DNA from 2 places in the Streptomyces sp. NPDC004721 genome. Region 1 is predicted to be linked to the other one. Evidence: riboswitches for the same ligand, from Rfam matches in the RefSeq annotation. Region 1 holds a riboswitch; the other holds the start of a gene.
What was found. Region 1 has a riboswitch for ZMP and ZTP ahead of ACWEK3_RS18420 (glycine hydroxymethyltransferase). Riboswitches for the same ligand answer to the same signal wherever they lie in the genome.

Region 1 (14,816 bases):
CCGACGCCACCCCGGAGGCCGTCTGATGACGGCGATCGGCGCACCGGCCCTCCGTGCCGGCCTGCCCGGCGTGCTCAAACGCCCCGCCGGCCACAAGCTCCTGGTCCTCGCGGTCCTGGCCGCCGTCCTCGTCCCGCTGGCCCACTCCCGCTGGTCGAGCGGAACCTGGCCGCACGCGCTGACGGTGGACCTGTCCGGGCCGCTCGGCAGCGCCAGCGACTGGATCATCGACAACCGCGACAGCCACCCGCTGTTCCTCTACTTCCTCGGCCACGTCAGCAACGCGGTCGTGATCTCCGTGCGCGCCGTCTACCTCACGCTCCTCGCCGCCGGCTGGGCGGGCGTCACGGCCGCCGCCGCCCTCGTGGCATGGCGCGTGGCCGGTGTCCGGCTCGCCCTCGGCACGGCCGCCGCGTTCGTCGCCTGCGGACTGCTCGGCATGTGGGTGCCGACCATGCAGACGCTCGCCCTGATGGTGGTCGCGGTCCTCGCCTCCGTCCTCGTGGGCACCCTGCTCGGTCTGGCCGCGGGCCTGTCCGACCGCATGGACCGGGTCCTGCGCCCGGTCCTGGACACCATGCAGGTGCTCCCGGCGTTCGCGTACCTGCTCCCCGTCGTCCTGGTCTTCGGCATCGGCGTACCCGCCGCGGTCCTCGCCACCGTCGTCTACGCCGCCCCGCCCATGGCCCGGCTGACCGCGCTCGGCCTGCGCGGCGCGGACCCGGAGGTGCTGGAGGCGGTCGACTCCCTCGGCGCCACCGCACGCCAGCGCCTGCTGACCGCCCGGATCCCGCTGGCCCGCAAGGAACTGCTCCTCGGCGTCAACCAGACGATCATGATGGCGCTGTCCATGGCGGTCATCGCCTCCGTGATCGGCGCCGGCGGCCTCGGCGACCGTGTCTACCAGGCGCTCGCCTCGGTCGACGTGGGCGCGGCCCTCGCGGCCGGCATCCCCATCGTGCTGCTGGCCGTCGTACTGGACCGGGTGACCGGGGCCGCCGGAGAGCGCCTCGGGCAGGAGCGGCACGGCGCCCGCCCCTGGGCCTACGCCGCCGTCGCCACCGTGGCCGTCGCCCTGACCGCGCGCCTGGCGGGCAGCCCGGACTGGCCCGCGGACTGGACCGTCGGCATCGCCGAGCCGGTCAACCGCGCCGTCGGCTGGATGACCGCCCACCTGTACTCCGGCGTCCCGTACATCGGCGGCACCGCCGACTGGGCGGGCCACTTCACCACCTGGATCCTGGACCCGGTCCGCTCCGGCCTCCAGTGGCTGCCGTGGTGGTCGGTGCTGCTGATAGTCGCCGCCCTCGCGTGGCTGATCGGTACCTGGCGCACCGCGCTGACCGCCGTCCTCGCCATGGCCGCCATCGGTGTGCTCGGCGTGTGGAAGCCGTCCCTGGACACCTTGTCCCAGGTGCTGGCGGCCGTCGCCGTCACCCTCGTCCTCGGCTTCGCTACCGGCGTCGCCGCCGCCCGCAGCGACCGCTTCGAGAAGCTGCTGCGCCCGGTCCTCGACGTCTTCCAGACGATGCCGCAGTTCGTGTACCTGATCCCGGTGGTCGCGCTGTTCGGCGTGGGCCGCGCCCCGGCCGTCGCCGCGGCCGTCGTCTACGCCCTGCCCGCGGTCGTCCGGATCACCGCGCAGGGCCTGCGCCAGGTCGACCCGGCGGCCCTGGAGTCCGCCCGCTCGCTCGGCGCGACCAGCGGCCAGCAGCTCCGCCAGGTGCAGTTGCCGCTCGCCCGCCCGGCGCTGCTGCTCGCCGTCAACCAGGGCGTGGTGCTCGTCCTCGCCGTCGTCATCATCGGCGGCCTGGTCGGCGGCGGCGCGCTCGGCTACGACGTGGTCTTCGGCCTCGCCCAGGGCGACCTGGCGACCGGCCTGGTCGCCGGCGCGGCGATCGTCTGCCTCGGCCTGACGCTCGACCGGGTGACGCAGCCGACCGGCCGCCGCGCCAGGAAGGGAGCCTGACATGGGACGCCGTACGACTCTCACCACCACCACCGCCGTCGCGGTGCTGGCGCTGACCTGCGGCTGCGGCGCCGCCGACATGACCCGGCAGGCCTCGCCGTTCGCGGGCGCGCGGGGCTCGAAGACCGTGACCCTGTCCGTGCAGTCGTGGGTCGGCGCGCAGGCCAACGTGGCCGTCGCCCAGTACCTCCTCGAACACGAGCTGGGCTACCGCGTCGACACCGTCCAGGTCGACGAGGTCCCCGCCTGGGACGCGCTCAGCCAGGGCCGCGTCGACGCCATCCTGGAGGACTGGGGCCACCCCGACCAGGAGAAGCGCTACGTCGACGACAAGAAGACCATCGCGCGGGGCGGCGACCTCGGGGTGACCGGGCACATCGGCTGGTTCGTCCCGACGTACCTCGCCAAGCGGTACCCGGACATCACCGACTGGAGGAACCTCGACAAGTACGCCCCGCTCTTCCGCACCGCGGAGAGCGGCGGCAAGGGCCAGCTGCTGGACGGCTCCCCGTCCTACGTCACCAACGACAAGGCGCTGGTGAAGAACCTGAACCTGAACTACCAGGTGGTCTTCGCCGGTTCGGAGGCGGCGCAGATCACCCAGATCAAGCAGTTCGCCAAGGAGAAGAAGGCCTTCCTGACGTACTGGTACGCGCCGCAGTGGCTGTTCGAGAAGGTCCCCATGACGGAGGTGCGCCTGCCGCCGTACAAGGAGGGCTGCGACGCGGACGCGGCCAAGGTCGCCTGCGCCTACCCGCACACGGCGCTGCGGAAGTACCTCAACGCCGACTTCGCCCGGTCCGGTGGCGCGGCGGCCGCCTTCCTGAAGAAGTTCAAGTGGACCACCGAGGACCAGAACGAGGTCTCCTTGATGATCGCCGACCAGAAGCTCACCCCGGCCGAGGCGGCGAAGAAGTGGGTCGACGGACACCGGTCCACGTGGAAGGCGTGGCTGCCCTGAGGGCGGCCGGGGCTCGCCGGGCCTTCCGGTCCAGGGGCACGGGCGGCCCCTGGACCGGGGGCGTCACTTGTACTGCCCCGGCGTGTAGTGGCCCGGGACCGCGCGGGCCGTCACACCGAACCGGTTCCAGGCGTTGATCACCGTGATCGAGGCGATCAGGTGGGCCAGCTCGGCCTCCTCGAAGTGCGCGGCGGCCCTCTCGTACACCTCGTCCGGCACGAAGCCGTCGGTGAGGACCGTGACCGCCTCGGTCAGCTCGATCGCCGCGAGCTCCTTCTCCGTGTAGAAGTGCCGCGACTCCTCCCAGGCGCCGAGCTGCACGATCCGCTCCACGCTCTCGCCGGCCGCGAGCGCGTCCTTGGTGTGCATGTCCAGGCAGAACGCGCAGTGGTTCAGCTGCGAGGCGCGGATCTTGACCAGCTCGCGCAGCCGCGGGTCGAGGCCCTGGCCCGCGGCCGCGTCCAGCCGGACCATCGCCTTGTAGACCTCGGGGGCGTGCTTGGCCCACTGCATCCGGGGCTCGTGCTCGGGCGCGTACGCGGGGGCGCCTTCGGTGGTGGTGTCCGTGTGTTCGCCGGTGTTCGTCGTCGTAGCCATACGCCCGACCCTATGAGCGAAGCAGCCCAGGAGTATGGTCCATTTCCATGGCGGAATCATGGGCCACTCTGGGCGTGGACCTGCATCTGGAACCGGCCGGCCCCGGCGTGCGCCGCGGCCTCACCGACGCCCTGCGCGAGGCGGTCCGCACCGGCCGCCTGGCCCCCGGAACCCGGCTGCCCTCCTCCCGGACCCTCGCCGCCGACCTGGGCATCGCCCGCAACACGGTCGCCGACGCCTACGCCGACCTGGTCGCCGAGGGCTGGCTCACCGCCCGCCAGGGCTCGGGCACGCGCGTGGCCACGGGGGCACCCGCCTCGCCGTTCGGGCCGCCGCCGAGCGCGGACGTCCGGCAGACCGGCTCGGCCCGGCATCCCCGCGAACGCCCCCGCCCCGTCCACGACCTCGTCCCCGGCACCCCGGACCTCGCCTCCTTCCCCCGCACCCAGTGGCTCAAGGCCGCCCGCCGCGCCCTGGCCGCCGCCCCCCACCAAGCCCTCGGCTATGGCGACCCGCGCGGCCGGCCCGAACTGCGCACCGCGCTCGCCGGCCATCTCGCCCGGGTCCGAGGCGTCCGCACCGACCCCGACCACCTGCTGGTGTGCGCGGGCTTCTCGCACGGACTGCGGATCCTCGGCGCGGTGCTGCGGGCCCGCGGCGTCACCACGGTCGCCGTCGAGTCGTACGGCCTCGACGTGCACTGGGACCTCCTGGCCCGCGCGGGCCTGCGCACCCGCCCCCTGCCCTTCGACGAACTCGGCACCGTCACCGGCGAACTGAGCGGCCCCGGAGCGGTCCTGCTCACCCCCGCCCACCAGTTCCCGATGGGCGTGCCCCTGCACCCCGACCGGCGCGCGGCCGTGACGGACTGGGCCCGGCGCACCGGCGGCCTGATCCTGGAGGACGACTACGACGGCGAGTTCCGCTACGACCGTCAGCCCGTCGGCGCGCTCCAGGGACTGGACCCCGACCGCGTGGTCTACCTGGGCACGGCGAGCAAGTCCCTGGCCCCCGGCCTGCGCCTGGGCTGGATGGCGCTGCCCCCGTCCCTCATGGCGGAGGCCACGGCCGCCAAGGGGCCCTCCGACACCTGCGGGGTGCTGGACCAGCTGACGCTCGCGGAGTTCATCACCTCCGGCGCCTACGACCGCCATGTGCGCTCGGCCCGCCTGCGTTACCGCCGACGCCGCGACGCCCTGGTAGAGGCCCTCGCCACCCGCGCGCCCGACGTCCGCCCCACCGGCATCGCCGCCGGTCTGCACGCCGTGCTGCGCCTGCCGCCCGGCACCGAACCCGCGGTGGTCCAGGCGGCCGCCTGGCAGGGCCTCGCCCTGCACGGGCTGTCCCGCTTCCGCCACGAGCAGGCCGCCGTGGCACCGCTGGACGCCCTGGTCGTCGGCTACGGCACCCCACCGGACCACGCGTGGGCGGCGGCCCTGGACGCCCTGTGCCGGGTGCTGCCCTGACGGCCCGTCGGGCGGACCGTCGAGCCGTGGTCACCCCTGCTCGGCAGGCACCTTCCCGGCCGGTCCTTCCTCGGCCGGCGCCTCCCCGAACCGCGCCAGCGCCAGGGCGCCCGCCACCGCCACCGCGAAGCCGAGCACCGCGAGCCAGGCCAGGCCCTCGCGGGTGCGGTCGCCCAGCCACACCACCCCGATCGCCGCGGGGCCGATCGTCTCGCCGATGACCATGCCCGCGGTGGCCGTGGTGACCGAACCGCGCTGGAGGGCCGAGGTCAGCAGCAGGAAGGCGGCTCCGCCGCCGAGGAGCAGCGCGTAGGCCGCCGGGTTGGTGAACAGCGCCGACGGGGCGAGCGAGTCGATCAGCCGCACCGCCACCTCGACCACGCCGAAGCCGAAGCCCGCGCCCAGGCCCAGCAGCAGGGCACGGACGCGTTCGGGCAGGCGGCCGGCGACCGCTCCGAGCAGCAGCACGGCCAGCGCCGCCCCGAGCATCGCCCACTTCAGCGCCGCCGAGCCGTCCTCGCGGCCCTCCGTGCCCGAGGCCAGCCCCAGCATGGCCAGACCGGCGCAGACGACGCCCACCGCCGACCACTCCACCGCGCTCAGCCGCACCCGCAGCAGCCGGGACGCGGTCACCGCCGTCACCGCGAGGCTGGCGGCGAGGGCCGCGCCGACCACATAGATCGGCAGCGAGCGCAGGGCCGCGATCTGGAGCAGGAACCCGAGGCCGTCCAGGCCCAGGCCCGCCAGGTACCGCCACTGCCGCACCGCCCGCAGCAGCAGCGCCGCGTCCCCGCCGCCGCCGGTGTCCGCCGCGGCGCGTGCGGCGATGGCCTGAAGCACCGTCGCCGTGCCGAAACACACCGCCGCACCGAGCGCGCACACCATTCCGAAGAGCACGAGGCGACTCTAGGGGAGCGGTGGATCCGCGCGGCGCCCGATCCGGCCGCACGCACCGGCCCCCGGCCGGACCCTGTGTGTCGACCCGCTACGCGCCGAGCACCGCCCGCAGTTGCGCCAGCCCCCAGTCCAGGTCCTCCTCGCCGATCACCAGCGGCGGGGCGATCCGGATCGTCGAGGGGTGGGTGTCCTTCACCAGGACGCCCCGGTCCATCAGCTTCCGGGCGATCTCCCGCCCGGTCCCCAGCGACCGGTCCACGTCCACGCCCGCCCACAGCCCGCGTCCGCGCACCGCCCGCACCCGGCCCGTGCCGGCCAGCCGCTCCAGCTCGCGGTGCAGATGCCCGCCCAGCTCCGCGGCCCGTGTCTGGAACTCGCCCGAGCGCAGCATCGCGATCACCTCCAGCGCCACCGCGCACGCCAGCGGGTTCCCGCCGAACGTCGACCCGTGCTCGCCCGGCCGGAACACGCCGAGCACCTCCCGCGAGGACACCACCGCCGACACCGGCACGATCCCGCCGCCCAGCGCCTTCCCGAGCACGTACACATCCGGCATCACCCCCTCGTGCTCGCACGCGAAGGTACGGCCGGTGCGCCCGAGCCCCGACTGGATCTCGTCGGCGACGAACAGCACGTTCCGCTCCCGTGTCAGCTCCCTCACCGCGGGCAGATAACCGGCCGGCGGCACCAGCACCCCCGCCTCGCCCTGGATCGGCTCGAGCAGCACGGCGACCGTGTTCTCCGTCATCGCCGACCGCATCGCCGTCAGGTCCCCGTACGGCACGATCTCGAAGCCCGGCGTGTACGGCCCGAAGTCCGCCCTGGCCTCCGGGTCGGTGGAGAAGCTGATGATCGTCGTCGTCCGGCCGTGGAAGTTGTTGCCCGCGACCACGATCTTCGCCATCTCCCCGGGCACGCCCTTGACCCGGTAACCCCACTTCCGGGCCGTCTTCACGGCCGTCTCCACCGCCTCGGCGCCCGTGTTCATCGGCAGCACCGACTCCATGCCGCACAGCTCCGCCAGCTGCTCGCAGAACGCCGCGAACCGGTCGTGGTGGAAGGCCCGCGAGGTCAGTGTCACCCGCTCCATCTGTGCCTTGGCCGCCTCGATCAGCCGCCGGTTGCGGTGCCCGAAGTTCAGCGCCGAGTAACCGGCCAGCAGATCGAGGTACCGGCGGCCCTCCACGTCCGTCATCCACGCGCCCTCCGCCGTGGCGATCACCACGGGCAGCGGGTGGTAGATGGGTGCGCTGTGGGCGTCGGCTGCGGCGATGAGGTCTTCCGTGGCGGTCACGGCGGCTCCCGAGGACGAGGGGCGCCTCCCCGGGAAGGGGAGGTTGTCCTCCTTCCTATCCTCGCTCGCATGGCGGACGCGGGAACTGCGCCGTGGGGTGCGCCCGGTAGGCTGACGACGGGCCGTGACTGGCGCGCTGGGATGGGACCGACCATCGGGGAGCGGCCCGAGCGGAAAGTGTGCCGTGCGCCTGGGCCGTAACGTGAACGCCGACGCCACGTCCGGAGGTCCCGATGCCTGAGAACACCGCGCCCCTGTCCAACGAGTCCACCGCCTTCCGTGCCGCCCTCGACGTGATCCGCGCCGTCGAGCCGCGCGTGGCCGACGCCATCGGCCAGGAGGTCGCCGACCAGCGCGAGATGCTCAAGTTGATCGCCTCCGAGAACTACGCCTCCCCGGCCACCCTGCTGGCCATGGGCAACTGGTTCAGTGACAAGTACGCCGAGGGCACCATCGGCCGCCGCTTCTACGCCGGCTGCCGCAACGTCGACACCGTCGAGTCGCTGGCCGCCGAGCACGCCAAGGAGCTCTTCGGCGCCCGCCACGCCTACGTCCAGCCGCACTCCGGTATCGACGCCAACCTCGTCGCCTTCTGGGCCGTCCTCGCCCAGCGTGTGGAGGCCCCCGCCCTGGAGAAGGCCGGGGTCCGCCAGGTCAACGACCTCTCCGAGGCGGACTGGGCCGAACTGCGCCAGGCCTTCGGCAACCAGCGCATGCTCGGCATGTCCCTGGACGCCGGCGGACACCTCACCCACGGCTTCCGCCCGAACATCTCCGGAAAGATGTTCGACCAGCGCTCCTACGGCACCGACCCGGCCACCGGCCTCCTCGACTACGAGGCCCTGCGAGCCTCCGCCCGCGAGTTCAAGCCGCTGATCATCGTCGCCGGCTACTCCGCCTACCCGCGCCTGGTGAACTTCCGGATCATGCGCGAGATCGCCGACGAGGTCGGCGCCACGCTCATGGTCGACATGGCCCACTTCGCGGGCCTGGTCGCCGGCAAGGTCCTCACCGGCGACTTCGACCCGGTCCCGCACGCGCAGATCGTCACCACCACCACCCACAAGTCCCTGCGCGGCCCACGCGGCGGCATGGTCCTGTGCGACGACTCCCTCAAGGACCAGGTCGACCGGGGCTGCCCGATGGTCCTCGGCGGCCCCCTCCCGCACGTCATGGCCGCCAAGGCGGTCGCCCTGGCCGAGGCCCGGCAGCCCTCCTTCCAGGACTACGCCCAGCGCATCGTCGACAACTCCCGCGCCCTCGCCGAAGGTCTGACGCGCCGCGGGGCCACCCTCGTCACCGGCGGCACCGACAACCACCTCAACCTGATCGACGTCGCATCCTCCTACGGCCTCACCGGCCGTCAGGCCGAGGCCGCCCTGCTCGAGTCCGGCATCGTCACCAACCGCAACGCGATCCCGGCCGACCCCAACGGCGCCTGGTACACCTCCGGCATCCGCATCGGCACCCCCGCGCTGACCACCCGTGGTCTGGGCACCGCCGAGATGGACGAGGTCGCCGGCCTGATCGACCGCGTCCTGACGGCCACCGAGCCCGGCACCACCGGCAAGGGCACCCCGTCCAAGGCCCAGCACGTCCTCGACCCGAAGATCGCGGACGAGATCGCCCACCGGGCCACGGACCTCGTGGCGGGCTTCCCCCTCTACCCGGAGATCGACCTCGGCTGACCCGTCCCCGCACGGGACTCACAGGTCACAGGGCTCATAGGTCACAGGGCACTGGACTGACAGGGCACAGGACTCACAGGTCGATCAGCTCCTGCCGTGGTTGCTCCTGCGGCGGTCCGGCATCGCGTCGGGCCGCCGCGCGGCGTATAAGCAGCGTGCCGCCGGCCCCGGCGGCCAGCCCGCCGGCCGCCCACCACAAGTGATCACCCCGGCCGTTCGGACTACCGCCCGGAGTCCTGCCGGACGGCGCACCGTCCGCATCACCGAGCAGCCCCGTGCGGGCCAGCCGTTCGTACAGGTCCCGCGGCGCCCGGTGCCAGCGGATGTCGTCGTCCTCCACATCCGGGGCCAGGTCCGAGCGCACCCACGGTGCGCCGTCCTCCGCCACGATCAACTGGTCCTGCCGCTCCACGGCCACATCCCCTCCCGGCGGCCTGCTCGTCACCGGCCACCCTCCGACCCCGGTCAGCCCCCACACCACGGTCACCCGCACCCCCGGATGCCGCCCCCGCGCCCAGGCGTCCGGCACCGGCTCCGTCCCCGTGTACGCCGGGCGCAGCAACTCCCGGAGCAGGGCGAAGTCGCGATCGCCCAGGTGCAACGCCCGGGTCCGCCCCGAACCGCCCGCGACGACCAGGGCCACATCCGGCGCACGCGGCTCACCGCCCCCGTCCGAGGCCGCCGCGACCGCCGGCACCCCGCACAGCAGCACCCCCACTCCGGCCACCGCCACCGGCAGCACCGAGATCAGCCATGGCGCCGAGCGCCCGCCACGCAGTGCCATCCGACCACCCCCTCCGTCCTCCCGCGCACGTCTCTCGTCCTCGGCGCGCGCCCTACACGTCCCGCAGTTCCTGCCGGGGCCCCGGGTCCCGCTCCCGCCGCAGGCGGTCGAGCGGGAGCCTCGAAGCGAAGGGCCGCAGCACCAGCGCGAGCACCGCCCCGGCCGCCGCTCCCGGTATCGCCCACCACCAGTCGGTGCCGTCGCCACCCGCGGCCGGCACACTCACCCGCACCGTCTGCGTCCCCTCGTCAGCGTCGGGTCCGGCGGTGTCCGGTGTGGCCGTCTCCGCCTGCCACGGCGCCGGGAAGATGCCGGTGTACCCCTGGCCCGCGGCCGAGGCCTTCCCCATCACGCCCAGCTTCGCGAGCAGGGCACGCAGCCGGGCGGGCTGCTCGGCGCGGTGCCAGTAGCCGTTCATGGACTCGGGTACGTTCGCCGCCGTGTGGATCCAGACGGCGCTTTCGCCGGTCACCGGGAAGACCTGGTCGAGTCGCCACGGTGATATGTCGTGCGCCAGCCAGGTCACGTTGATCTGCCGGGCGTGGACCAGGTCGGCCTCGGGCGGCTTGTCGCGGCTGCCCGAGCCCGCCGGGCCCAGGAGCCTCTCCAACTGCCCGTACTCCTTCGCGGAGTAGTACAGCGCGGCGGCCTCCCCGCTCTGCGGCGAGGTCACCAGCACACTGGTCGGACCGCCCGCCGTCGCGGAGGACGCGCCCCACACCATCACGGCGAGCACCATCGTCAACGCGCCCATGAGCGCGGTCAGTTCACGAACCCTCCACCTGCCCATCCGAACCCCCACCGGCCGAATCCGGCGCGGCCCGCCCCGGGCCGCGCATCACTTCTGGTACACCGCCCGGCCCGCCCGGGTTCCCACCCCGCGTCACCAACCTGTCCGATCAGCACACCTAGGGCGAAGGCCGCCCGGAAGTCCCGGACTCCAGCACGCCCGACCGGGCGATCCGCGTCGCGCGCGCCTTCGACGCCACTCCCTCCAGCCGGAGCGTCACGGTGTCGTCGCCCCTCCCGTGCATCCACAGCAGCGTCGGACCGGCGGTCCTCTTGCTCCGGGTGAAGCGATGGCCTTCGGCGTCCATCAGCCAGAAGCTGAGCAGATGCGGCCTCGGGAACCACAGGGCGGTGTCCTGGACACCATCGGCCGACGGCGTGTCCAGCGTGATCCACTCCGGTGGTTCCCGCAGGCTCTTGGCGAAGCTGACGTCCAGCCGCTGCGGGAACTCGTCGAGCCGTATCGTCCGCCCCTGTTCGTGCCAGCACAGGGTCACCAGGAACCGCCCCCGCGGCTCGTCGGTCACCGTCACCGCGTCCGGCACGCCGAGCGCGTCCGGCACCAGGGGCTCGAAGCCCGCCTGCCGCCGGGCCTGCTCCAGGGACAGCGACCGGCCGCAACCGGGGACCTCGGCGCCGGGCGAGGGCACCGCCGACGGGTCGTACCGCACCTCGACGCCGGCGAAGCCGAACCAGTCGAGGACCGCCGCCCGCACCGGGGGAGTGAGCGCGAGGACCGTCAGCAGACCGCACAGGGCCGCCGTCAGCGCACGCCATCGCGTCCGCGTCCAGCGCCGCACCGCCCGCAGCCGCTCACCGGCACCCGTCGGCTCGGCCACCGGGACCGGCACCTGATCGGCCAGTATCTGCTGAAGCACCCGCTCCACCATCGACTCGGGTCCCGCCTCCGGACCCGCCGGCCCCGCCGCCCCGGGCGCGTCCAGCGACCGCCCGAGCGCCCGCAGCTCCTCCGGCAGCCCGGGGGTTCCCGCCCCCTCCTGCTCACGCACGCTCCTCACCTCCTTCCCGGGACTGGGTCCGGACATCCGGCAGCAGCCGGCCCAGCTTGCGCAGGGCGCGGTTGAGACGGGACTTCACCGTGCCGCGGGGCCAGCCCAGGGCCTGGGCGGTCTCCGACTCGTCCATCTCCAGCAGATAGCGGTAGGTGACGACCAGGCGGTGCTCCTCGCTCAGCTGTTCCAGCGCGGCCAGCAGGGCGGCGCGGCGCTCCGTGCGCAGCGTCGCCACCGCGGGGTCCGCCGACTCCGGTATCAGCGGCTCGGCCTCCGCGAACGCCGCCTCCCGGCCGACGAGCGTGCGCCGCCGGGCCGCGGCGCGCACTGTGTTCCTCGTCTCATTGGCCACGATCGACAGCAGCCACGGCTTGAAGGCCGAGCCGTCCCTGAACCGGCCCAGGGCGCAGTACGCCTTGACGAAGGCCTGCTGCACCACGTCCTCCGCGTCCGCCCCCGCCCCGAGCGCGGTGGCCGCCCTGAGCGCGATGCCCGTATGGGCCCGCACCAGTTCCGCGTACGCCTCCGGCTCTCCGGCGCGTACGCGTGCGATCACCGCGGCCTCATCGACGATGCGGCCCCCCTCCCGCGTTCTCACACCCTTGTTACACCGCGCGGGACGATTCGGTTCCCACCTGTTTCCAGCCGGTTCCGGATCGGGCCCCCGTACCTGAGAGAATGGTGAGCATGGCGACTGACCGACCCCGCGTGCTCTCCGGAATCCAGCCCACGGCCGGATCGTTCCACCTCGGCAACTACCTCGGCGCCGTCCGTCAGTGGGTGGCCCTTCAGGAGACCCACGACGCCTTCTACATGGTCGTCGACCTGCACGCGATCACGGTCCCGCAGGACCCGGCCGAGCTGCGTGCCAACACCCGGCTCGCCGCCGCCCAGCTCCTGGCCGCCGGGCTGGACCCGGCCCGCTGCACGCTGTTCGTCCAGAGCCACGTCCCCGAGCACGCCCAGCTCGCCTGGGTCATGAACTGCCTCACCGGCTTCGGCGAGGCCGGCCGCATGACCCAGTTCAAGGACAAGTCCCTCAAGCAGGGCGCCGACCGGACCTCCGTCGGCCTGTTCACGTACCCGATCCTCCAGGTCGCCGACATCCTGCTCTACCAGGCCAACGAGGTGCCGGTCGGCGAGGACCAGCGCCAGCACATCGAGCTCACCCGCGACCTCGCCGAGCGTTTCAACGGCCGCTTCGGCCAGACCTTCACCGTCCCGGGCGCGTACATCCTCAAGGAGACGGCGAAGATCTACGACCTCCAGGACCCGACGATCAAGATGAGCAAGTCGGCGTCCACGCCGAAGGGCCTGGTCAACCTGCTCGACGACCCGAAGGCCACCGCCAAGAAGGTCAAGAGCGCGGTCACGGACACCGACACCGTCGTCCGCTACGACCCGGAGACCAAGGCGGGCGTCAGCAACCTCCTGACGATCTATTCGACGCTGACCGGGGCGGGTATCGGCGAACTGGAGGAGAAGTACGCCGGCAAGGGCTACGGTGCGCTCAAGACGGACCTCGCCGAGGTCATGGTCGAGTTCGTGACGCCGTTCCGGGAGCGGACCCAGCAGTACCTGGACGACCCGGAGACCCTGGACTCGATCCTGGCCAAGGGCGCGGAGAAGGCGCGCACGGTCGCCGCGGAGACCCTCTCCCAGGCGTACGACCGGGTGGGTTTCCTGCCCGCCAAGCACTGAGGCGCACCACCGCACACGCGTACCGCCGGGCAGAGCGCTGTACATCACTGTGGCTGCGCCTGCCCACAACGGTGCCGTGGTCGTACAGTCATAGCCGGACGGCGGTGACGAAACGGCTGAGAACGAAACAGAAAACCCATCCGGCACGAGGAAGGAGACGACGTGGGGACCGTAACGATCGGCGTGTCGATCGCGGTCCCGGAGCCCCACGGCAGCCTGCTCCAGCAGCGGCGCGCGGGCTTCGGCGACGCCGCGGCTCACGGCATCCCCACGCACGTCACCCTGCTGCCGCCGACGGAGGTCGACTCCGCGGAGCTGCCGGCCGTCGAAGCCCATCTGACGGAGGTGGCGGCGGTCGGGCGCCCCTTCACCATGCGGCTGTCCGGCACGGACACCTTCCGGCCGCTGTCCCCGGTGGTCTACGTACGGGTCGTCGAGGGCGCCGAGGTGTGCACGTGGCTGCAGAAGCAGGTCCGCGACGCCTCCGGGCCCGTGGCACGCGAACTCCAGTTCCCCTACCACCCGCATGTGACGGTGGCGCACGGCATCGACGACGCGGCGATGGACCGCGCCTTCGAGGAGCTCGCCGGGTACGAGGCCGAGTGGCCGTGCACCGGATTCGCCCTGCACGAGCAGGGCGCCGACGGGGTGTGGCGCAAACTGCGGGAGTTCGGTTTCGGCGGCAGTACCGTGGTGCCCCCGCAGGCGGCCGCCGTGGACCGCGGCACGCTGCCCACCCGGTAGGCACGCCGCTCCCCGGTAGGCATGCCGCCCGGTAGGGACGGGCCCGCCCCGGCGGCGAACAGGCGGTGCGGAAGCGGCGGCTACAGCGGCAGCCGCCGGAAGACCGCGCGCGGCAGATGCCGCAGTACGGACGTCACCACCCGGAGCACACCGGGCACCCACACCGTCTCCGAGCGTCTGCGCAGGCCGAGTTCGACGGCGGTGGCGACCTGCTCCGGGGTGACGGTGAAGGGTTCGGCCTCGCGGCCGGCGGTCGCCCTGGAGCGCACGAACCCGGGGCGTACGACCATGACGTGCACCCCGGTGCCGTACAGCGCGTCGCCCAGGCCCTGGGTGAAGGTGTCCAGACCGGCCTTGCTGGAGCCGTAGATGAAGTCCGCGCGGCGCGCGCGTTCGCCGGCGGCCGCGGAGAGCACCACCAGCGAGCCGTGCCCCTGGTTCTGCAGCGCCTGCCCGGCCACCAGCCCCGCGGACACCGCCCCCGTGTAGTTGGTCTGCGCGACCCGGACCGCGTTCAGCGGCGCCCGTTCGTCGTACGCCTGGTCGCCGAGGACGCCGAAGGCCAGCAGCACCATGTCGATACGGCCCTCGGCGAAGACCTTGCCGATGACGGTCTCGTGGGACGCGCAGTCGAGCGCGTCGAAGGGGGCGGTGCGCACCTCCGCGCCCAGGCCGCGCAGGTGCGCGGCGGCCTCCTCCAGGGCCGGTGACGGGCGGCCCGCCAGCCACACGGTGCGGGTGCGGCGCGCGATCAGGCGGCGCACGGTGGCCAGGGCGATCTCGGATGTGCCGCCGAGCACGAGCACGGACCGGGGGAGACGACCGGAGGCATCCTTCACGGCAGACGACTGTATCGTCCGGTTATGCGTGTTTTGGCGCAGAAACGCGGTGTTCACGTGGCCGCCGAGCGGGC
Region 2 (14,816 bases), on a different contig from region 1:
CCGGACGGCCCCGGCCGGGAGGCGCGGGCCGGCTCGGGGGCGCCGCTCCCCTGTTGAGCGGGCGCGCCCGAAGGAGATCATCCAAGCGCTGAACGCGGCCGTGCCATGCCACGTATGGAGGAAGGGCGCTCAACGACCGTAGCGCCCCGCGGTGTTGAGACCGCGCGTTCGGGTTCGGGAGCCATTGATGGGGCACGCACGACGACGGGTCGTCCGGCGGGTGACACGGCTGACGGCCGTCGCGGGACTCCTCCTGGGAGGAGCGATGGTCGCGCAGGCGGCGATGGCGAGCGAGCCTCCCGGCGCCTCCGCCGCGCGCGGCTCCGCGGGGCCGGCCGGCACGTCCGGCCCCGATTTGATGGCCCGGCTCGGCACCTCGCGCACGGCGGGCAACTGGATCGGTTCCGACGGGCGCCCGGTGGTCGCCGTGACCGACGAGCGGGCGGCCGCGGAGGTACGGCGGGCGGGCGCCGATGCGAAGGTCGTGCGGCACAGCATGAACGAGCTGAAGGCGGCCACCGCGACACTACGCGCGGCGCCCCGGGTGGCCGGCACGGCCTGGATGATGGACTACCGCGCCAACCGGGTGACGGTCGAGGGCGACAGCACGGTCTCCGCCGCGGACTGGGCCCGGTTGACCAAGGTCGCCGGCAAGATCGGCGGCTTTGTGCGCATGGCGCGCACCGAGGGCGCCTTCACCACCCGTCTCAACGGGGCGCAGCCCATCCTGTCGACCGGCGGGCGCTGCTCGGCGGGTTTCAACGTGACCGACGGGCGGACCGACTTCATCCTCACCGCGGGCCACTGCGGGCCCACCGGTTCCCTCTGGTTCGCCGACGGCCAGGGCGACCAACAGCTCGGCAGGACGGTCGCCGGCTCCTTCCCGGGCGGCGACTTCTCGCTGGTGCGGTACGACTCCGGCAGCGCGGGCCAGGGCGCCGACGTAGTGGCGATCGGCGGCGGCAACGGCGTACGGATCACGGGGGCGGGCGATCCGGCCGTGGGACAGCGGGTGTTCCGCAGCGGCAGCACGAGCGGGCTGCGCGACGGCGAGGTGACCGGCCTGGACGCGACCGTGAACTACCCCGAGGGCACCGTCACCGGTCTCATCCGGACCACGGTGTGCGCCGAGCCGGGCGACAGCGGCGGTCCGCTGTTCTCCGAGGGGATCGCCCTGGGGGTGACCTCGGGCGGCAGCGGCGACTGCACAAGGGGCGGTACGACGTTCTTCCAGCCGGTCACCAAGGCGCTGTCCGCGCTCGACGTGCGGCTGATCGTGACCGACGCGCGGCAGGGCACGGGGCAGAGCGCGGAGCCGTCCGCCCCGGCCACCCACAGCGCCATCGCCCCCGGCGCGGCCTCCCCCGGCTCCGCGGCGCCGGTGACCGGCAGCGCCCACGGGACCGCGCTGCTCTCCCGGCTCTCCGACCCCGGAAACGTCGGCCCGGGTCTTCTGATCATGGGGGGCAGTCTGATCACCCTGGTGGCCACCCGCTGGATCCGTGCGGAACGGGACCGCAAGGCCTACCAGAGGTACTACTCGGCGACGTGGAGCTGATGGAAAGCACGGATGGCGACGGCCGGACCGACGGCGGAAGGCAGAGGTCGAAGCCGGCTCAGGCCGCCCTGTCGGAATGCGGGGCGGCCGTGGCCCACTCCATCACCAGGCGCTGGTACTCCTCGCGCTGCTCGGTGGTCAGTATCCCGCCCGACCTGAGCCACAGCGCCCGGATCTCCTCGTTGACCTCCGCGGCCGATCGCTCGGAGACGGGTTCAACACTGGTGGACATGCCGTGAAGCATATGCCGCCCGACGTGAAGGCGCTGTGAATAAGTACGAGCTATACGGGCATATCGGACCGTGTCGCTCATCACGTCAATTCGGCAGGTCACCGGCGCGAGTTCACACTCGGCCGACGGGTCGCGGCGTCGGCCGTGCCCGTGCCCATACCGTCAGGTGCCCGGCTTGCGCCCGTAGACGAACACGTCGTCGCCCTTCTTCAGCAGCGACCAGTACTTCTTGGCGTCCTTCGGCGTCATGTTGACGCAGCCGTGCGAACCCGGCGGGTTCCACATGCTCAGGCCGACGGAGTGGAAGGCCTGGCCGCCGTCGAAGAACTGACTGTAGGGCATCGGCACGTTGTAGAGGGTCGAGACGTGGTCGATGTCCCGCCAGTAGACCTTCTTCAGGCCGGTGCGGGTCGTGTACCCCTTGCGTCCCGTGCGCACCGGCACCGGCCCGTAGACGAGCCGGCTGCCGTCCTGTATCCAGCTGAGCTGGAGAGTGAGGTCGACACAGGCTATGCGGCCCTTGTTCACCGGGCACTTGCCGCTCTTGTTGGGCTTCTTGCCGACGGCCTTCTGCTTGTTCATGAGGTTCATCACGCCCCAGGTGACGGAACCCGCGTAGCCGATGTTCGGCGTGATGCCGTGCTTGTTCTGGAAGGCCCGGATGGCCTTGCAGTCGGCGGCCGACTGCCGTCCGTCGACCGGCCGCCCGAGGAACTTCTCCACCTGCTTCTGGTACGGCCCCGCCTGCGTCGTGCAACTCGCCGCCTGCGCCGGTGCGGTACCGAGCGCGAGCGTGAGCGGCGCCACCAGTCCCGTGACGCCCAGTACGACCGCTCCCCGCCTGCCGATTTCCTTCATAACGGCCTTGCCCCCTAGGTGCGTTCCGGCACTTCCCGACACCTAGACCCGTGGCGGGGCACATCGGTTGCAAGGGGGCGCGTGCCGAGACGAAACGGTGACACGCTCCCGGCGGACGCGGCCGGGGCCGGGACCGCTCAGGTGTCCCCCTCTTCCCGCTCCTCCTGAACGGCCGCACGGAAAGCGGTGTTGACCGCGGTGAGGCCGCCGTCGACGGTCAGGGTGGTGCCGGTGATCCAGGCCGCGTCGCGGGAGGCGAGGAAGGCCACCGCGGCGGCGATGTCCTCCGGTTCGCCGACCCGGCCCAGCGGGTACAGGCCGCGGACCCGGTCGAGTTCGGCCTCCCGCCCCTCCCAGGCCGAGGTGCGGACCGTGCCCGGCACCACCAGGTTGACGCGGACGCCGCGGGAGGCGGCGTGCCCGGCGAGGGTGCGGGTGAGCGACGCCAGCCCCGCCTTCGCCGCGCTGTAGCCGTGGTTGCCGAAGTCCTGGACGCCGTTGACCGAGCCGATGCTGACGATCGCTCCTCTGCCGCCCGCCGCCAGGTGGGGCAGGGCGGCGCGGCAGCAGCGGTAGGCACCGGTCAGGGTGATGTCGAGGTCGCGGGCCCACACCGCTTCCGGGTCGTCCTCGAACAGCGGGGTGTCGGGCGTGCAGTGGGCCGCGCAGTTGACCAGGACGTCGAGGGATCCGAAGGCCTGGACGGCCAGGTCCACGGCCGCCTGGACCGCGTCCCGATCCGCGACGTCCAACGGGTGCGCCCGTGCCGTGAGTCCGCGCTCGCGCAGCGCCGCCGCCGTGTGCTCCGCCACGTCCCCGTCCAGGTCGGTGACCAAAACCCCGGCCCCCTCCTCGGCCAGCCTGCGCGCGGTGGCCGCGCCGATGCCCCGGCCCGCGCCGGTGATGAGAACCCCATGTCCGTCGAACCGCCCACTGTCCGTCATGCGCCGAACCTACTTCCACGAAGGGCGTCTCGGGCAGTCAGCGCGCGGTATGTCCTCGCTCCCGCGACTTCCGCAACTCCCGGCGCATATCGGCGTCGTGGCCGGTGCACCGGGAGCAGCGGCGGTTCGGCGGGGCCCGGTCAGCGGTAGCCGGTCGGGTCGGCGGGCAGGCCCGCGTCCTGGACCTCGACGAGGTAGCGCCAGGCGTCGGGGCGGCTGCCGTCCAGGTCGGTGAAGCCGTAGTCCTGGGCGAGGCCGCCACTGGAGAGGGAACGGCCGTTCCAGCGGGCCACGTCCGGGTCCGCGGCCAGGGCGGCGACGGCGCGGCCCACATAGCGCGGGGTCTCGGAGATGGCGAAGTGCGGGACGCGGTCCAGGGCTTCGCGCCAGTTGTCCTCCCGGACCCCGAAGTGGTCGAGCATCAACTCCGAGCGCAGCCAGCCCGGGGTGAGGGCCACCGCCGTGGCGCCACGCGAGCCGAGTTCGTGGCCGAGTGCGAAGGCCATGCGCAGGACGGACGCCTTGGCGAGGTCGTAGAAGAAGTTGACGCGGTAGGTGTCCCGGTTGTACTCGGCGGTGCCGTCGGTCATCTCCACCACCAGGCCGCCCGGGTGACGCAGCAGCAGCGGCAGGGCGTGGTGGCTGGTGATCGCGTGCGTCTCCACCGCGAGCCGGAGCAACCGCAGTCCGTTGCCGAGGTCGTGCTCCCACACCGGGGTGTCCCACGCGAAGAGGTGCTCCGCGCCCCAGATGTCGTTGACGAGGACGTCGAGACGGTCCTGCTCGCGCGCGATGCGGTCCACGAGGGCGCGGACCTGGTCGGACTCGAGATGGTCGACCGGTACGGCGATGCCGTGACCGCCGGCCTCGGTGACCAGGTCGGCGGTGTCCTCGATGGTCTCGGGGCGGTCGTACTCCGAGCGGCGGGCGCGGGTGGTGCGTCCGGTGACGTAGACGGTGGCGCCGGCCGCGCCGAGTTCCACCGCGATTCCCCTGCCCGCTCCCCGTGTCGCCCCCGCGACCAGCGCGACCTTGCCTTCCAATGGGCCTGGCATGTCCGACCTCCCGATGCGTCTTCCGTCGATGCCGTCATCGAGGATGCCGGGGAAACCGGACATCTTCTGTCGCCTTTCGGCGCGGGAAACGGCACACGTGGGCGGGCCGCACGAGCGCCTTCCGGTCTCGTGCGGCCCGCCACCCGGGCTCCGGGCTCGGTTCTCCAGCCTCAGTGCCCGCGGGCGATCCACTCCTGGAGGTGCGGGGCCTCGGCGCCGATGGTGGTCGGGTCGCCGTGGCCGGTGAGGACCTTCGTCTCGGGCGGCAGCGTCAGCAGGCGGTCGCGGATCGAGTCGATGATCGTCGGGAAGTGGGAGTAGGAACGACCGGTGGCGCCGGGACCGCCCTGGAAGAGCGTGTCGCCGGTGAAGACCACGCCGAGTCCGGGGTCGTACAGGCAGATCGCGCCCGGGGCGTGGCCGGGCGTGTGCATGACCTTCAGATCGGCGCCGGCCGCCTCGATGACCTGCCCGTCGACCAGGTGCTCGTCGGGGTCCCGGTTCGGGTGGGTCATCTTCCACAGCGGCAGGTCGTCGGGGTGCAGCCAGATCGTCGCGCCGGTGAGGTCGGCGAGCGCCGGGGCCGCGTCGATGTGGTCGTTGTGGGCGTGGGTGCACACGATGGCGGTCAGCCGGCGGTCGCCGACCGCCGCGGCGATGGCCTCGGCGTCGTGGGCGGCGTCGATGACGACGGCTTCATGGTCGTCGCCGACGATCCACACGTTGTTGTCGACGTCCCAGGTGCCGCCGTCGAGCGTGAACTGCCCGGAGGTGACGAGGCGTTCGATGCGGGCGGCCATCAGAGCACCACCACCGAGCGCAGCACGTCGCCGTGGTGCATCCGCTCGAACGCCTTCTCCACCTCGTCCAGTTGGATGGTCTCGGTGACGAACTTGTCCAGCGGCAGGCGTCCCTGCAGGTGCAGGTCGATGAGCATCGGGAAGTCCCGGGAAGGCAGGCAGTCGCCGTACCAGCTCGACTTCAGCGCCCCGCCGCGTCCGAAGACGTCCAGCAGCGGCAGTTCCAGCTTCATCTCCGGGGTCGGCACGCCGACCAGGACGACCGTGCCGGCCAGGTCACGGGCGTAGAAGGCCTGACGGTACGTCTCGGGGCGCCCGACCGCCTCGATGACGACGTCGGCGCCGAAGCCTCCGGTCAGCTCGCGGATGGCCTCGACCGGGTCGTTCTCCTTGGAGTTGACCGTGTGCGTGGCGCCCATGGTGCGGGCGGTCTCCAGCTTGCGGTCGTCGATGTCGACGGCGATGACCTTCGCCGCGCCCGCCAGGAACGCCCCGGCGATCGCCGCGTCGCCGACACCGCCGCAGCCGATGACGGCGACCGAGTCGCCGCGACCGACGTTGCCGGTGTTGATCGCCGCGCCGATGCCGGCCATCACGCCGCAGCCCAGCAGCCCGGCCACCGCCGGGGAGACCGACGGATCGACCTTGGTGCACTGACCGGCCGCCACCAGGGTCTTCTCGGCGAACGCGCCGATTCCGAGCGCCGGGGAGAGTTCGGTGCCGTCGGTCAGGGTCATCCGCTGCCGCGCGTTGTGGGTGTCGAAGCAGTACCAGGGCCGCCCGCGCAGACAGGCGCGGCACTTGCCGCACACGGCCCGCCAGTTGAGGATGACGAAGTCGCCGGGCGCGACGTCGGTGACGTCGTCGCCGACCGACTCCACGACGCCGGCGGCCTCGTGGCCGAGCAGGAACGGGAACTCGTCGTTGATTCCGCCCTGCTTGTAGTGCAGGTCGGTGTGGCAGACGCCGCAGGCCTGGATCCGTACGACGGCCTCTCCCGGCCCCGGGTCCGGCACGACGATCGTCTCGACCCGCACCGGTTCGTTCTTGCCGGGTGCGATCACGCCGCGCACTTCCTGCGCCATGGTGGTGGTCCCTTCCGTCGAGCGGTGTACGTCCCCCGACCCTACGTCCGACTGATCGGTAAGGGCACCGAGGGGGCCTCTGATCTGCGGGGACGGGCGGGCGAGGCAGGGGCGCCCGGCCTGCGGGGCGGAACGTCAGTGCTGGACGGCGGGAACCAGCAGGCCGAGGGCCTGGAGCCCGCCGACGGACGGGGCGCCCGCGGCGCTCGCGGGCAGCGCGGTCAGGCCGGTGACCGAGACGGCGAGTCCGAGGGCGGCGACGATGCGTCGAGTGCAGATCATGCCCTCGGCAACTCCCTCCGCGCCCGCCCGGACACGGGCCCGCGGCCGCGCTCACCCGTCAGGCGCAGCGCCCGGACCGCGCTTGCCGCGCCCGCCGGGGCGGAGGAGTCTCGAACGGTGAGGCCCGCCGCGGCCCGCTCCTCGCCGGGCCGCGGCCCTTGTAGGAGGTCGTCATGTCCACCTCGGCAAGCCCCGCCTTCGACACCGACACGCTCCGCCGCGGCATCGTGCAGGGCGACCGTGCCACGTACGTGGAGTCCTGCCGGTACGCGGACGGCGGCCGGGTCCTCGCGGAGTCCATGGTCTTGCTGCGGGACGGCAGGATCGCCGAGCGGATACTGATCCAGGCATGGGACGCATAGGCGGAAGGGCCGCGAGGTTCCAGGTCAGCTCCCGTCTGACCTGGACCTTCTCGGCCCGCGCCGGCCTGGGCCGGTCCCGCTCCACGCGGTCGCGCCGGCCGGGGCCGGCATCCACGGTGTCCCCCTGGCGTTCGCCGCGCTGGTCCGCTCGCTGCTGCGGGCGGCGCGGCCGCGTCCGGGCCGTACGGCGGTGCACGGCCATCGGCCGCGGCGGGCCGTGTCGGTTAGGGTGAGGCGGGGCCGTGACTGGCGCTGAGGTGGAGCACCACCGGGGAGCGGCCCACGCAGAGTCGTGAGCCGCGCGCCTGGGCAATTCCCCGAACGCCCAGGAGTGGACCATGTCCCAGGCCCGTTTGATGGACGGCACCGCGCTCGCCCGCCGTGTCGTCGAGGAGACCGCGCGGAAGGCCGCCGCACTCACCGAGCGCACCGGTACGGCGCCCTGTCTGGCGGCGGTGCTGGTCGGTGAGGACCCTGCCTCCGTCACCTACGTACGGATGAAGCAGAAACGCTGCCGCAAGGCCGGTATCGAATCCCGCCATGTGGCACTGCCGGCCGCGACCACCACCGAGGAACTGGTCGACACGCTGCGGTCGCTGTCCAAGGATCCCGCCGTGCACGGCATCCTGCTCCAGCACCCCGTCGGCGAGCACATCGACGAGCGGGCCGCGTTCGAGGCGATCGTGCCCGAGAAGGACGTCGACGGGGTCACCTGCGCCTCGTTCGCGGCGATGAGCTTCGGTCTGCCGGGGTTCGCGTCCTGCACGCCCGGCGGCATCCTGCGGCTGCTGGACGCGTACGACGTCGAGCTGCGCGGCCGGCGCGCCGTCGTGGTGGGCCGCAGCGCGATCCTCGGCAAGCCCGTGGGGATGCTGCTGCTCGCGCGGGACGCGACGGTGACGTACTGCCACTCACGGACCGCGGACCTGCCGGCCGCCGTGCGCGAGGCGGACATCGTGGTCGCCGCGGTGGGCCGGCCCCGGCTCATCCGCGGCGAGGACCTCAAGCCCGGCGCCGTGGTGATCGACGCGGGCTACAACCCGGGCAACGTCGGCGACGTCGACTTCGACTCCGCCGTGGAGCGGGCCTCGCTGATCACTCCGGTGCCCGGTGGGGTGGGCCCGATGACGATCGCCACGCTGCTGGAGCAGACCGTGACGGCCGCCGCCCGGCAGCTCGGGGTGTGAGCGGCGTACCGGGGCCGGAGCAGGAGTGAAGGCACCGACACCCCTCGGGTCGTTCACCGGCGGCGGGCGGCCTCGCGGCCATACTGGCCGTCGTGCGCGTAGCGATCATGACGGCGGGATCCCGGGGCGACGTCGCCCCCTTCACCGGACTGGGGCACGGCCTGGCTCTCGCGGGTCACGAGGTCACCCTGGTCACGCACGGATGCTTCGAACCGCTGGTCGCGGGCTCGGGCCTCGGCTTCCACCCACTGCCGGTGGACCCGCGGGCCGAGTTGGAGTCCTCGCGTGGCCGGGGACTCCACCGCAGCGCCTCCGGCACGGGCAAGGTGGTGCGGGCCGTGGGGCTGGTGCGGGCGGCCATCGCCCGGATGACGGACGATCTGATCGCGGCGGCCGAGAAGAGCGACGTACTGCTGCTCGCCGGCTCGCTCGGGCCGGTCGGGCACGCCATCGCCGAGGCGATGAACCTGCCCAGTATCGGCGCTCATCTACAACCTCTCTCCCCTACAAGGGAGTTCGCGCCTCCGCTGCTGGGTGGCGGGCACTGGGGCGGAACTGCGAACCGCCTCGCCGGACATGGAGTGAACCTGGCCGTGGAACGGGTCTTCTCGGCGGCCGTACCCGCCGTGCGGACCCGGCTGGGACTGCCGCCCGCCCGCGCGGGCACCGGCCGCCGCATCCGCCGTGGGCAGCGCCGGCCGGTGTACCACGGCTTCAGCCCGCTCGTGGTGCCCAGGCCCCATGACTGGCGCAGTGGGCTCCAGGTGTGCGGGTACTGGTGGCCGTACGACCGTTACACCCAACTCCCCGACGGCCTGTGGGACTTCCTCGACGCGGGCCCTCCGCCGGTCTACGTGGGACTGGGCAGCGCCACCGTGCCCGACCCCGGGCGGCTCAGCGACACCATCGTGCGCGCGCTGCGCCGGGCCGGACTGCGCGGTGTGGTCCAGCGGGGCTGGGCCGGGCTGGAGGCGTCCGGCGAGGACATGCTGACCATCGGCGAGGTCCCGCACTCGGCCCTGTTCCCGCGGCTGGCGGGCGTGGTGCACCACGCCGGTGCGGGCACGACCGCGGCCGGGCTGCGGGCCGGCGTCCCCGCGGTGCCCGTGCCCGTGCAGTTCGACGAGGGTTTCTGGGCCGATCGTCTCGTCGGCCTCGGCGTGGCCCCCTGCTCGGTTCCGCTGCGCAGCCTCACCGCGGACAACCTCGCCGCGGCCCTGGTCCGCGCCACCCGTGGCCACGGACATCGTGAACGGGCACGGGCCCTGGGCGCCCGGATCCGCGAGGAGAACGGCCTGGCCCCGGTACTGAAGGCGGTCGAACAACTCGCCCGCTAGGACCGCCGTCCTCCTCCCGCCCCGAAGCCCACCGGACGCCCGACGGCCGGCGGGGCGGACAGCCGCCTCGACCAGGGGCCGCCGCAACCCGGCGGGCACGCCCGCCACACCGGTGGCCACCGGATGCCAAGCGGCCGGCAGGGCGAGCGGCTCCCTCGACCAGGAGATGTCTCGACCCGGCGAGCACTCCAGCCCTGCCCGCGACCACCGGCTGCCCTGCGGTTGGCGAGGCGGACCCGTCCGCCAGTCGCCTCGCGCACAGGCGCCTCGACCCGACGGGCGCTCCACCCCTGCCGGAGGCCACCTGCGCTGCTCGCGAACGCCACGGCGGTCACACGGCGGCACGGACACACCGACTCACCACCCATGCCCCGAACCGTCGCCGCCACCCTGGCCCCGCGGCCACGACCCGTCGGCACAAGCACGCCGCCTTGCCCCCGCACGCCCGAACCGCCACCACCATGCCGCCCACCGCGTCCCGGACCCCGGCGAGCGGGCGCAAGGGCGCGGTCAACCACGAGCGGGCGACCGGTCGTCATCGCCCCGCCCGTTGCGTCAGGTTGAGGAGGTACTGCTTGCGGTCCAGTGGGTTGTGGTCGGTGCGTGGGCGTTCGGGGACCGTGTCGCCCGTGACCGGTGCGTAGTGGTCGAAGGCGCTCTCCAGGTCCCCCTCGCCGCGAGTCAGCCCCGGCAGCCGCTGCTCCAGCGCGTGCACCCGGGCCGCCGGGACGCCGCCCTCCAGAAGGCACACGGATCCGTGGGTGACGGTCGTCCGCGGCACGGCCCGCAGCGCGGACAGCACCGGCAGCAGGGCGCCGAGCGTGTCCGCCGGGGCCTCGACGCGGAAGCGGTGCACCGGCTCGTGGACCAGCGTGCCCGCGCGGCGCAGCGCCTCGATCAGCACCAGCGGGGTCAGGCCCCGGAAGTCGGCCCCGGTGCTGGACATGCTCTTGTCGAAGCCCTGGTGGGCGTGGCTCTGCCGGGGGCAGTAGCCGCAGTGGGTCAGGGTGACCGTGCAGTCGGTGACCTGCCAGCCGTGCAGCCCCTGCCCGAGGGCCTCGCGCACGGTGTCCTCCACCGCCTTGAAGAAGGCGTACGGCATCGAGCCCAGCTCGACCTCCAGCCGGAAGTCCACCCCCGAGCCCGCCGGCGCGGGGTCGACGCGCAGCCCGACGGTGGCCAGGAAGGGGTTGCCGTCCTTCTTGATGAACTCCGCGGCCCCACCCGTGCCCACCGGCCGCTCGACACACAGCGGGGTGGTCTCCCGGAAGGTGACAGGCAGCCCGAACTCGTCGGCGAGCGTCGCCTGGAGGACCTCCTTCTGCACCTCCCCGTACAGGGATACGGAGGTCTCCTGCCGCCCCTCGTCGTGGCGCAGCCCGATCAGCGGGTCCTGCTCGGCCAGCCGGGTGAGCGCGAGGTGCAGGGCCCCGCCGCCCACGCCGGGGCCCGGTACGACGACGGTCTCCAAGGTCGGCGGCGCGAAGAAGTGCTCGTAGGCCTTGCCGGGCTCGCCGACCGTGTCGCCGATCCGGATGTCGGCCAGGCCCCACAGTCTGGCGATGCGGCCCGCGGACACCGCGTCGGCACGGACGTCGATGCCGTGGTCGAACACGCCGATCGCGGTGACCCTGCCCTCCGTGCGGGCGTCGCCGTAGGGCACGCGGTCCCGTACCCGGAGGGTGCCGGAGAACATCCGCGCGTAGGCCACCTTCTCCCCCGCGAGGCCTCGCTCGACCTTGAACACGGTGGCCGAGACAGGCCCGTCGGGGTCGCCGCCCGCGGCGGGCAGCAGTTCCTTGACACCACCGATCAGCGCGTCCACTCCGGCACCGGTGATCGCGGAGCCGAAGTACACCGGGTGTACGAGCGCCTGCCGGGTCTGGGCGGCGAGGGCGGCGCGCAGGCGAACGCCGCGGAGGGTGCCGTCGACGTACGCGGCCAGCAGGTCGTCGTCTTGCTCGGCGAGGACGTCCGGCGCGGACGGGCCGAGGCCGGGCACGAAGCGGGCCTCGCGGGCGCCGATTCCCGTCACCCGACCCATGGGCACGACGGCCGGTGTCAGCCGCCGGGCGACGTCACCCAGCAGTTCCTCCTGCCGGGCGCCCCGCCGGTCGATCTTGTTGGCGAAGAGCAGGGTCGGGATGCGCAGCCGCCGCAGGGTGCGCATCAGGACGCGGGTCTGCGCCTGGACGCCCTCGACGGCGGAGACCACGAGTACCGCGCCGTCGAGCACGCCCAGCACCCGCTCCACCTCGGCGATGAAGTCGGGGTGGCCGGGGGTGTCGATGAGGTTGACGGTCACGTCGTCGACCGGGAAGGAGACGACCGCGGACTTGATGGTGATACCGCGCTGCCGCTCCAGCGCGAGGGTGTCGGTCCGCGTACTGCCGGCGTCGACGCTGCCGAGCGCGTCGATCACCCCCACGGAGTGCAGCAGCCGTTCGGTCAGACTGGTCTTACCCGCGTCGACGTGCGCGAGAATGCCGAGGTTGAGCAAGTGCACCGGGCGTCATGTCCTTCTTGATGGCAGGGATTCCTTCCGGGGTGGACATGGACGCTGTGCGCATGGATGCTCCTCGTTCGGTGACGGCGTGGTGACGTGCAGTGCAGCAGAGCCGGAACGCCGGGGCAATGGATTAACGGTCAACAAAGCCTGTCGCAGCACTCGCCGCCGCCCTGACGCGGCCATAGAGTGACGTACACCACACGGTCGACGACATTTCCCCCACCCACGCCCATATGGCCCCCGGAGGGAACATGACCCACATCTCGGTCACGGTGGACGGCACGGCCTACGAGGACGAGGTGGAACCCCGTCTGCTCCTGGTCCACTATCTGCGCGACCGCCTCGGACTGACCGGTACCCCGATCGGCTGCGACACCTCGAACTGCGGAGCCTGCACGGTCGAGTTGGACGGCGCGAGCGTCAAGAGCTGCACGGTGCTGGCCGTCCAGGCGGACGGCGGCGAGGTGACCACGGTCCAGGGACTGGCCAGGGACGGCGAGTGGACGGGGCTGCAGCGCGCGTTCCACGAGCGGCACGCGCTGCAGTGCGGCTACTGCACCCCCGGGATGATCATGGCCGCGCGCGATCTGCTGCGCGAGAACCCCCACCCCGACTCCGACGAGGTGCGCAAGGCGCTGGAGGGCAACCTGTGCCGGTGCACCGGCTACCAGAACATCGTCCGCGCGGTGCTCGCCGTCGCCGAGGGGGAGACGGCCTCCGGTGAGCGGACCGGGTCCGCCCAGGAGGTGACGGCATGACCGACCAGGCCGTCGAACGCGAGGTCGGCAGGGCCCGGCTCCGCAAGGAGGACGCCCGGCTGATCACCGGGCAGACCAACTGGACCGACAACATCACCGTCACCGGACTGCTGCACCTGGCCATCCTGCGCAGCCCCATGGCGCACGCCCGCATCGAACGGATCGACGTCTCCCCCGCCCTCGAACGCCCCGGCGTCGTCGCCGCTTTCAGCGGCCGCGACCTCGCCGGGGGACTGGGGTCGCTGCCCTGCGCCTGGCCGGTCACCGAGGACATGGTGCTGCCGGACCATCCGCCGGTCGCGGTCGACGAGGTGCGCCACGCCGGTGACCCGGTGGCGGTCGTCGTGGCCCGCGACCGGTACGCGGCGGCCGACGCGCTGGAGGCGATCGAGGTCGACTACGAGCCCCTGCCGCCGGTCCTGGACCTGGAGGAGGCACTCGCCGAGGACGCCCCGCTGGTCCACGCCGACAAGGGCACCAACCGCGCCTACGTGTGGCCGCTGAGGACCGGCGAGGACTTCGAGGCGGTCAGGCAGCGCGCCGACGTCGTCCTCACGCGCCGCTACCGGCAGCAGCGGCTCATCCCCAACGCCATGGAGCCGCGCGCGGTCGTCGTCACCCCGCTGGCCGCCTCCGGGGAGTTCACGGTGTACTCGTCGACGCAGATCCCGCACATCCTGCGGATCATGCTCTCGGTGGTCACCGGCGTGCCCGAGCACAAGCTGCGGGTGATCGCCCCCGACGTGGGCGGCGGCTTCGGCTCCAAGCTCCAGGTGTACGGCGAGGAGGCCATCGCGGTCGAGGTCGCGCGCAGGCTGGGACGGCCGGTGAAGTGGACCGAGTCCCGCTCCGAGGGCTATCTGGCCACCCACCACGGCCGCGGCATGATCCAGGACATCGAGATCGCCGCGACCCGCGAGGGCCGGCTGCTCGGTCTCAAGGTCGACCTGATCGCCGACATGGGCGCCTATCTGATGCTGGTCACTCCCGGCACCCCGCTCCTGGGCGCCTTCATGTACCCGGGGATCTACAAGATGGACTCCTACGAGTTCAAATGCACCGGAGTGTTCACCACCCGCACCCCGACCGACGCCTACCGCGGCGCCGGGCGCCCGGAGGCCACGTACGCCATCGAGCGGGCCATGGACGAACTCGCCGCCGAGGTCGGTCTCGACCCGGTGGAGGTGCGGCGGCGGAACTGGATCCGGCACGAGGAGTTCCCGTACGCCTCGATCGCGGGACTGACCTACGACAGCGGGAACTACGAGGCGGCCACCGACAAGGCGCTCGCCCTGTTCGGCTACGACGACCTGCGCGCCGAGCAGCGCAAGCGCAACGAGCGCGGGGACGGCGTGCGCCTGGGCATCGGCGTGTCGACGTACACGGAGATGTGCGGGCTGGCACCGAGCCGGGTGCTGCGGGACCTCAGGTACTCGGCCGGCGGCTGGGAGGCGGCGAGCATCCGCATGCTGCCCACCGGCAAGGTCGAGGTGGTCACCGGCACCAGCCCGCACGGGCAGGGGCACGTGACCTGCTGGAGCCAGATCGCCGCGGACGTGCTGGGCGTGCCGTTCGAGGACGTCGAGGTGCTGCACGGCGACACCCAGGCGGCCCCGCAGGGCATGGACACCTACGGCTCGCGCTCGCTGGTCGTGGGCGGGTCGGCGGTGCACCGCGCCGCCGAGAAGGTGGTGGACAAGGCGCGGAAGGTCGCGGCGCACCTGCTGGAGGCCAGTGAGGACGATCTGGAGTTCAAGGGCGGCGTGTTCTCGGTGAAGGGCTCGCCGGAGGCGCGCAGGACCATCCAGGAGATCGCCTTCGAGACGTTCACCTCGCACGACGTGCCCGA

Region 2: linked by a shared signal. The riboswitch ahead of ACWEK3_RS28180 (bifunctional 5,10-methylenetetrahydrofolate dehydrogenase/5,10-methenyltetrahydrofolate cyclohydrolase) and the one ahead of ACWEK3_RS18420 (glycine hydroxymethyltransferase) in region 1 are both predicted to bind ZMP and ZTP.

Annotation. Positions count from the first base shown of each region.
Region 1 is NZ_JBSGBZ010000018.1:21,784-36,599, forward strand. Features, by position in the region: gene ACWEK3_RS18385 (quaternary amine ABC transporter ATP-binding protein) at 1-26, shown strand, start outside; gene ACWEK3_RS18390 (ABC transporter permease) at 26-1,969, shown strand; gene ACWEK3_RS18395 (ABC transporter substrate-binding protein) at 1,971-2,930, shown strand; gene ACWEK3_RS18400 (carboxymuconolactone decarboxylase family protein) at 2,994-3,527, opposite strand; gene pdxR (MocR-like pyridoxine biosynthesis transcription factor PdxR) at 3,575-4,993, shown strand; gene ACWEK3_RS18410 (hypothetical protein) at 5,024-5,878, opposite strand; gene rocD (ornithine--oxo-acid transaminase) at 5,979-7,184, opposite strand; ZMP/ZTP riboswitch at 7,299-7,387, shown strand; gene ACWEK3_RS18420 (glycine hydroxymethyltransferase) at 7,418-8,872, shown strand; gene ACWEK3_RS18425 (hypothetical protein) at 8,946-9,656, opposite strand; gene ACWEK3_RS18430 (hypothetical protein) at 9,709-10,446, opposite strand; gene ACWEK3_RS18435 (hypothetical protein) at 10,565-11,491, opposite strand; gene ACWEK3_RS18440 (RNA polymerase sigma factor) at 11,448-12,056, opposite strand; gene trpS (tryptophan--tRNA ligase) at 12,146-13,159, shown strand; gene ACWEK3_RS18450 (2'-5' RNA ligase family protein) at 13,322-13,903, shown strand; gene ACWEK3_RS18455 (decaprenylphospho-beta-D-erythro-pentofuranosid-2-ulose 2-reductase) at 13,984-14,742, opposite strand.
Region 2 is NZ_JBSGBZ010000036.1:29,572-44,387, reverse strand. Features, by position in the region: gene ACWEK3_RS28230 (hypothetical protein) at 1-57, shown strand, start outside; gene ACWEK3_RS28225 (S1 family peptidase) at 188-1,558, shown strand; gene ACWEK3_RS28220 (hypothetical protein) at 1,617-1,802, opposite strand; gene ACWEK3_RS28215 (L,D-transpeptidase family protein) at 1,953-2,648, opposite strand; gene ACWEK3_RS28210 (SDR family NAD(P)-dependent oxidoreductase) at 2,786-3,592, opposite strand; gene ACWEK3_RS28205 (SDR family oxidoreductase) at 3,733-4,647, opposite strand; gene ACWEK3_RS28200 (MBL fold metallo-hydrolase) at 4,818-5,447, opposite strand; gene ACWEK3_RS28195 (S-(hydroxymethyl)mycothiol dehydrogenase) at 5,447-6,532, opposite strand; gene ACWEK3_RS28190 (hypothetical protein) at 6,668-6,814, opposite strand; gene ACWEK3_RS28185 (hypothetical protein) at 6,988-7,176, shown strand; ZMP/ZTP riboswitch at 7,409-7,494, shown strand; gene ACWEK3_RS28180 (bifunctional 5,10-methylenetetrahydrofolate dehydrogenase/5,10-methenyltetrahydrofolate cyclohydrolase) at 7,515-8,363, shown strand; gene ACWEK3_RS28175 (glycosyltransferase) at 8,471-9,700, shown strand; gene ACWEK3_RS28170 (GTP-binding protein) at 10,236-12,206, opposite strand; gene ACWEK3_RS28165 ((2Fe-2S)-binding protein) at 12,461-12,967, shown strand; gene ACWEK3_RS28160 (xanthine dehydrogenase family protein molybdopterin-binding subunit) at 12,964-14,816, shown strand, end outside.